2 regions of the Pseudomonas sp. GW822-FHT07A10 genome follow, and region 2 is predicted to be linked to the other one. Evidence: predicted binding sites of a transcription regulator. Region 2 holds the regulator's gene; the other holds the start of a gene.

Region 1 (3,413 bases), on a different contig from region 2:
ATGGCATTGGTAAAGCGGCTCGGCTCCACCAGCAATTCGGCGCATTGCTTGCGCCACTTCGCCAGGTCTTCGGCGGTCGGCGCCGGTGCGGGCAACAAACCGGCATGCACGCGGTGCGCGCCCGGTGGCCAGATCAGCAATTCGGCCGGGTGCCAGAGGTCTGGCATGGCGTGTTGGCGAGCGCTGTTGGCGGCCTGCTGGTGCAATTGTTGTTGCACCTCATCCATCGGCATTTGTAGGTAAAGGCTGGTCAGGTACTGCCAGCGCTCGCAATGGGGGCTGTCCCAGGCCTGTTGTGCCGCCAGCGCCAGACCGTTGGCCAGCAGCACGGTATTGGCGGGCTGATTGAGCCAGCGGCGCAACGTCGGGTCGTCATCGAGGCGGTTCTGTTGGCGCAATGGGTGGTCGCTGTCACGTGCGATGCGCAGGACTTTCACCAGCTCACGTTGTTCGCTGCGTAGCAGCCGATAACCTTGCTGCACCCAGATCGGCAGGCGCCAGACGTCCACCAGCGCCAGACAGATTTCCAGCAGGCGCACGCCGAACAATTGCTTTTCGACTTTGCGTGCCGACTCGCCTTTATGGATAACCCGCAACTCCCACTCTTCAAGCAACTGCGGATGGGTCAGCGCCATGGGCCAGAGTGGCGAGAGAAACAGCAGGCTGCCCCAGTGGATGTCCTGCCACAGTCGCGCCAGGCGACTGGCAAAAAAACCGTTGGCCTGTTGAGTGGCGTGCTGGCTGATCAGTTGAAGCTGGCGCAGGGCGACGGGGATTTGCAATTGGGGTTCGGCGGGCAGGCGGTCGAGCAGTTCTTCGGTGCGTTTCAAACCGAGGCGATTGATCGCCACCTCAAGGTTTTCAGCGGGCTCGGTCATGCTGCCATGGGTGTGACGGTTGGCTTCGCGAATCACGCTCAACGCCAGGGCCGGGCTTTCCTGCATCAGTTCAGCGATGTCACGCAGCGAGCTGCGGTTATCGCGGATGGCTTTGCAGACCCGGTCGTGGCTGGTTTGCGGAACCGGCAGGCGTACGCCATCGAGAAGCTTGACCCAGCTTTCAAGCGTGGTTGGTTTTGGCGTTGGGACGTTCGTTTCGTTAGCCATGTCTGGACGCGATCATCGTCTGCTTTACCTATGCCCTGAACGGGTCAAATTAGCTTTTCGCCTTAACTGGCTATAGTCTGGCGCAGTTTTGCCGATAAGTAGAAGAAGAGATTTTTTAACTTCCGAATATGACCTTGAACCCGACTCAGTAAGTGCTCTCCTACCTATGGCTAAAATTATCGGCATCATCGTCGTATTCGCGAGCGTGCTCGGCGGATACGTGCTTTCCCACGGCAAGATTGCCGCTCTCATCCAGCCTTTCGAGGTGATGATTATCGGCGGCGCGGCCCTTGGCGCCTTCCTGCAGGCCAACCCCGGCCACATGACAATGCACGTGCTCAAGAAGTCCTTGGGCATGTTCAGTTCGCGTTTCAACCACACCTTCTACCTGGAAGTGCTGGGGCTGATTTACGAGATCCTCAACAAGAGCCGTCGCGAAGGCATGATGGCGATCGAAGGCGACATCGAAGATGCCGCCGCGAGCCCGATCTTCGCCAAGTACCCGGCGGTGCTCAAAGACGAACGCATGACCGCGTTCATCTGCGATTACCTGCGCATCATGTCCTCCGGCAACATGGCTCCCCATGAGCTGGAAGGCCTGTTCGACATGGAACTCTACAGCCTCAAGGAAGACCTCGAGCACCCGTCCCACGCGGTGAACGGCATCGCCGACGCCATGCCCGGTTTCGGTATCGTCGCGGCGGTATTGGGGATCGTGGTGACCATGGCATCCCTGGGCGAAGGCGACCAGAAGTCCATCGGTCTGCACGTGGGGGCGGCACTGGTCGGTACCTTCTTCGGTATTCTCGCGGCCTACGGTTTCTTTGGCCCGCTGGCCCACTCTCTGGCTCACGATGCCAAGGAAGAACTGAACACCTACGAAGCCATCAAGGCTTCGCTGGTGGCTTCGGCTTCCGGGATGCCGCCGTCGCTGGCGGTGGAGTTCGGTCGCAAGGTTCTGTACCCGGCGCACCGTCCTAGCTTCGCTGAGCTGGAACAAGCGGTTCGCGGTCGTTAAGTCATGGAAAATAACCAGCCGATAATCATCAAGCGCGTCAAGCGCATCGCCGGAGGGCATCACGGGGGCGCCTGGAAAATCGCCTTCGCGGACTTCGCGACGGCGATGATGGCGTTCTTCCTGGTGTTGTGGCTGCTGTCCACCGCGACGCCTGAACAGAAGATCGCCATCGCCGGTTACTTCAAGGACCCGGTCGGGTTTTCCGAAAGCGGTACGCCGTACATCATCGACCTGGGCGGCACACCGACTCTGGCGCCGGAGAACACCCTCAACCCGGAGGTGAAATCTCAGCCGCAGCCAGACAAGGTGACCATCGACGCCGAGCAGGTTGAAGGCATGGCCGAGCAGGTCGAGAAGGAACGCCTGGAGTTGTTGCTGCAAGAGTTGCAGAACAAGGTCAATGAAAACCCGCAATTGCAGAAATTCAAGGACCAGATCCTCTTCGAGATCACCCAGGACGGTCTGCGCATCCAGATCATGGACGCTGAAAACCGCCCGATGTTCGACTCCGGCAGTGCGCGTCTGAAGCCATACTTCGAAGACATTCTGCTGGCCATGGCCGACACCATCAAAGCGGTGCCGAACAAAATCAGCATCAGCGGCCACACCGATGCCAAGCCGTACTCGGGCACCGGCGATTTCGGCAACTGGGAACTCTCGGCCAACCGCGCCAACGCGGCTCGTCGTGCATTGGTCGCCGGCAGCTACCCAGATTCACAGGTGGCGCGCGTCGTGGGTTATGCCTCATCGGCACTGTTCGATCGGGAGAACCCGTTCAACCCGGTCAACCGCCGGATCGACATCGTGGTGCTGACCAAGAAAGCCCAGCGCGCCATCGAAGGCGAACAAGGTGCCGAACCGACGCCAGCGCCGACGCAAGGGCAGGGTGGTCCGGGCGAAGTGCCTGCGCCGCCTGCCGATCCGAACGCATTGCCGGCGGACAAAGAACCGCTGCCGGCACACGAACTTCGTGAACGTTTGAATCTGTTTGATAATCCGGCGCCGAAGCCGGGTGATCCGGTCAAACCTGCTGTACCGCCCAAGCAATAACCTGCAAAAAAGCCACCATGAGTGGCTTTTTTGTTTCTGGCTGCGTCACTGCAGCGTCGCAATGACTCGACTCACTGCAAGTTTGTTTTCGGAATCATGGAAGATCAGTAATGGAAAGACTCAAGTCCTATTTTCAGCAGCATGGCAATGCACCCTTCAAGTTTGGTGAAGGGCGGGTCAGTGGCTACATCTCGGCCACACTCGGGCTATTGAGCCTGCTGGCGGTCTTCTGCTTTCTC
Region 2 (3,413 bases):
CGCCGGGCCAGCTCGCGGAACTCTTCAGCCCCGACTTCGCGACGCATGAACCGTCCCCAATCCGTGCTCAGCGCCTGGGCTTCATCGCTCAGGCTGTTGATCAGCGGCGTGGCGTTTTCCACCAGGTCCATGGTGCGGTTGGCCGCGGCCTCGGTCAGCTTGACCACATAGGACAGGCGCTCGGTGGCATCCGTGATCTGAGACACTTCCTCGGCTTGCGGCATGTGCGGGTCAATCTGGAAATTGACGATCGCGCTATGCAGCTCGCGGGTGAGCTTGCCCACTTCCTGATACAGGCCGCGGTCACGGGTCTGGTTGAGCTCATGGATCAGTTGCACAGCGTCGCCGAACCTGCCTTTTTCAAGGCTTTCGACCAGTTCGACCGCGTGTTTTTTCAGGGTCGACTCGAAATCGCCCTGTGAAGATTCGTTATGCTCCATAGCTCCCCCGTGCGCAGTACATCAGCCGATGCGTTCGAAAATCTTCTCGATTTTTTCTTTCAACGCCTGGGCTGTGAAGGGTTTGACCACATAGCCGTTAACACCGGCCTGGGCCGCTTCGATGATTTGCTCGCGCTTGGCTTCGGCAGTCACCATCAGCACTGGCAGATGCTTGAGCTTTTCATCGGCGCGCACGTGACGCAGCAGATCGATACCGGTCATGCCAGGCATGTTCCAGTCCGTTACCAGAAAGTCGATGCTTCCGCTGTTGAGAACCGGAATGGCAGTGGTGCCATCGTCAGCCTCGACCGTGTTGGTGAACCCAAGGTCACGCAACAGGTTTTTTATGATCCGCCGCATCGTTGAGAAGTCATCAACGATGAGGATTTTCATGTTCTTGTCCAATTCGACCTCCAAGCAGTCTTAAACGCGCCCAGCACCTGGACGCGCCATTTCAATCAATCCGGCAAAGCACTCAATGACTGTCTGGAGCACAACAGATCGAGACCGGTACGGTTCAACACCACACCAGCTCCATTCGCAGTGTCCCCACACTGCCTTCAGCGCGCTCGCCACTCCCCCAAACGCCCCCGCAAACGGGCCGCGCACTGGCTGTGTAACTGGCTGACCCGAGATTCACTGACCCCCAGGACCTCACCGATTTCCTTGAGATTCAACTCTTCGTCGTAGTACAGCGCCAACACCAGTCGCTCACGCTCCGGCAAATTGGCAATCGCGTCCGCCAGCGCCGCCTGGAAGCGTTCATCTTCCAGATCGCGTGACGGCTCGAGATGAGCACTCGCGCCATCCTCATGCAGCCCTTCGTGTTCGCCGTCCTGCAACAGATCGTCGAAACTGAATAACCGGCTGCCCAGGGTGTCGTTCAAAATCCCGTAATAATCGTCGAGACTCAATTGGAGTTCGGCCGCAACTTCGTGATCTTTAGCGTCACGGCCGGTTTTAGCTTCAATCGAGCGAATCGCGTCGCTGACCATGCGGGTATTGCGGTGGACCGAACGTGGCGCCCAGTCCCCCTTGCGCACTTCATCGAGCATCGCGCCGCGGATTCGAATACCCGCGTACGTCTCGAAACTCGCGCCTTTGCTGGCGTCGTATTTGGTTGATACTTCAAGCAGGCCGATCATCCCGGCCTGGATCAGGTCTTCGACCTGGACACTGGCCGGCAGACGCGCCAGCAAGTGGTAGGCAATGCGTTTGACCAGTGGCGCGTAACGCTCGATCAGCTCGTACTGCGCGTCACGTGCCGACTTCTTGTAGAGGTTGTAACCGCTGGCTGTCATAGCACGGGTCCTGCCGTTTGTTGCACGAGGCGCTCGACGAAAAATTCCAGGTGCCCACGCGGGTTGGCCGGCAGTGGCCAGGTATCGACTTTCTGCGCAATGGCCTTGAACGCCAGGGCGCACTTGGAACGCGGAAAGGCTTCATACACCGCGCGTTGCTTCTGCACGGCCTTGCGCACGCTTTCGTCGTAAGGCACCGCGCCGACGTATTGTAAGGCGACGTCGAGGAAGCGATCCGTGACCTTGGTCAACTTGGCGAACAGGTTGCGGCCTTCCTGCGGGCTCTGCGCCATGTTGGCCAGGACGCGGAAGCGGTTCATGCCGTAGTCGCGGTTAAGCAGTTTGATCAGCGCGTAGGCGTCAGTGATCGAGGTCGGCTCGTCGCACACCACCAGCAAGACTTCCTGCGCGGCGCGCACGAAGCTGACTACCGAGTCACCAATGCCCGCAGCGGTGTCGATCACCAATACGTCGAGGTTGTCGCCGATGTCGCTGAATGCCTGGATCAGGCCGGCATGCTGGGCCGGGCTCAGATGAACCATGCTCTGGGTGCCGGAGGCGGCCGGGACGATGCGGATACCGCCAGGCCCTTGCAACAGCACGTCGCGCAGCTCACAGCGGCCTTCGATCACGTCGGCCAGCGTGCGTTTGGGTGTCAGTCCCAACAGAACGTCGACGTTCGCCAGCCCCAGATCGGCATCCAGCAGCATGACGCGCCGGCCGAGCTCAGCTAGAGCCAGGGACAAGTTCACTGACACGTTAGTCTTCCCGACGCCACCTTTGCCGCCGGTCACCGCGATCACCTGTACGGGATGCATGCTGCCCATGTTATTTCTTTACCTTGTCTTACTTAGACGGAGGCCACATTACTGGCTGCGCGTTCACCATCGGAACAATGCATGGCAGACCATCGATGTAGGTACAAAAAATGTTCATTAACACCTCAGCCAACCTGCTTGGTCGGGCTGTGGTAAATATCAGCGAACATGTCAGCCATGGCTTCTTCGCTGGGTTCTTCCTGCATTTGTACGCTAACGGCGCGGCTGACCAACTGATGACGACGTGGCAGATGCAAATCATCCGGAATCCGCGGACCATCGGTCAGGTAAGCCACCGGCAACTCATGACTGATCGCCAGGCTCAACACCTCGCCCAGACTTGCCGTTTCATCCAGTTTAGTCAGGATGCAGCCGGCGAGGCCGCAGCGTTTGTAACTGTGATAAGCGGCGGTTAGAACCTGTTTCTGGCTGGTGGTTGCCAAGACCAGATAATTTTTTGATTTGATGCCGCGCCCGGCCAGGCTTTCGAGCTGCATCCGCAGTGCCGGGTCGCTGGCCTGAAGGCCGGCGGTATCGATCAGCACCACGCGTTTGCGCAGCAAGGGCTCCAGCGCCTGCACCAGGGATTGACCCGGGTCGACGTGGGTCACCGACACATTGAGGATCCGGCCCAGCGTCTTGAGCTGTTCCTGGGCACCTATGCGATAGCTGTCCATGCTCACCAGCGCGATGTTCTGCGCGCCGTACTTGAGCACGTAACGGGCCGCGAGCTTGGCCAGTGTGGTGGTCTTGCCCATGCCGGCGGGGCCGACCATGGCAATCACCCCACCCTCTTCCAGCGGCTCGATTTCCGGGGTAGCGATCATCCGCGCCAGGTGCGCGAGCAACATGCG

Evidence for each region. The regulator FliA, encoded in region 2, starts transcription of late flagellar genes. The targets are predictions, from matches to a motif close to CTAAAGTTTNNNNNNNNNNNGCCGNTAA.
Region 1: a site for FliA is predicted at 1,177-1,204, ahead of motA (flagellar motor stator protein MotA). Genes of this name have one in related genera too.

What each region holds. Positions count from the first base shown of each region.
Region 1 covers NZ_JBXAKV010000012.1:31,588-35,000, reverse strand. Annotated here, with positions in the region: gene AC1RL4_RS20180 (HDOD domain-containing protein) at 1-1,106, opposite strand, end outside; gene motA (flagellar motor stator protein MotA) at 1,273-2,124, shown strand; gene motB (flagellar motor protein MotB) at 2,128-3,174, shown strand; gene AC1RL4_RS20165 (sterol desaturase family protein) at 3,285-3,413, shown strand, end outside.
Region 2 covers NZ_JBXAKV010000018.1:8,905-12,317, reverse strand. Annotated here, with positions in the region: gene AC1RL4_RS24930 (protein phosphatase CheZ) at 1-440, opposite strand, end outside; gene AC1RL4_RS24925 (chemotaxis response regulator CheY) at 462-833, opposite strand; gene fliA (RNA polymerase sigma factor FliA) at 1,001-1,741, opposite strand; gene fleN (flagellar synthesis regulator FleN) at 1,738-2,568, opposite strand; gene flhF (flagellar biosynthesis GTPase FlhF) at 2,685-3,413, opposite strand, start outside.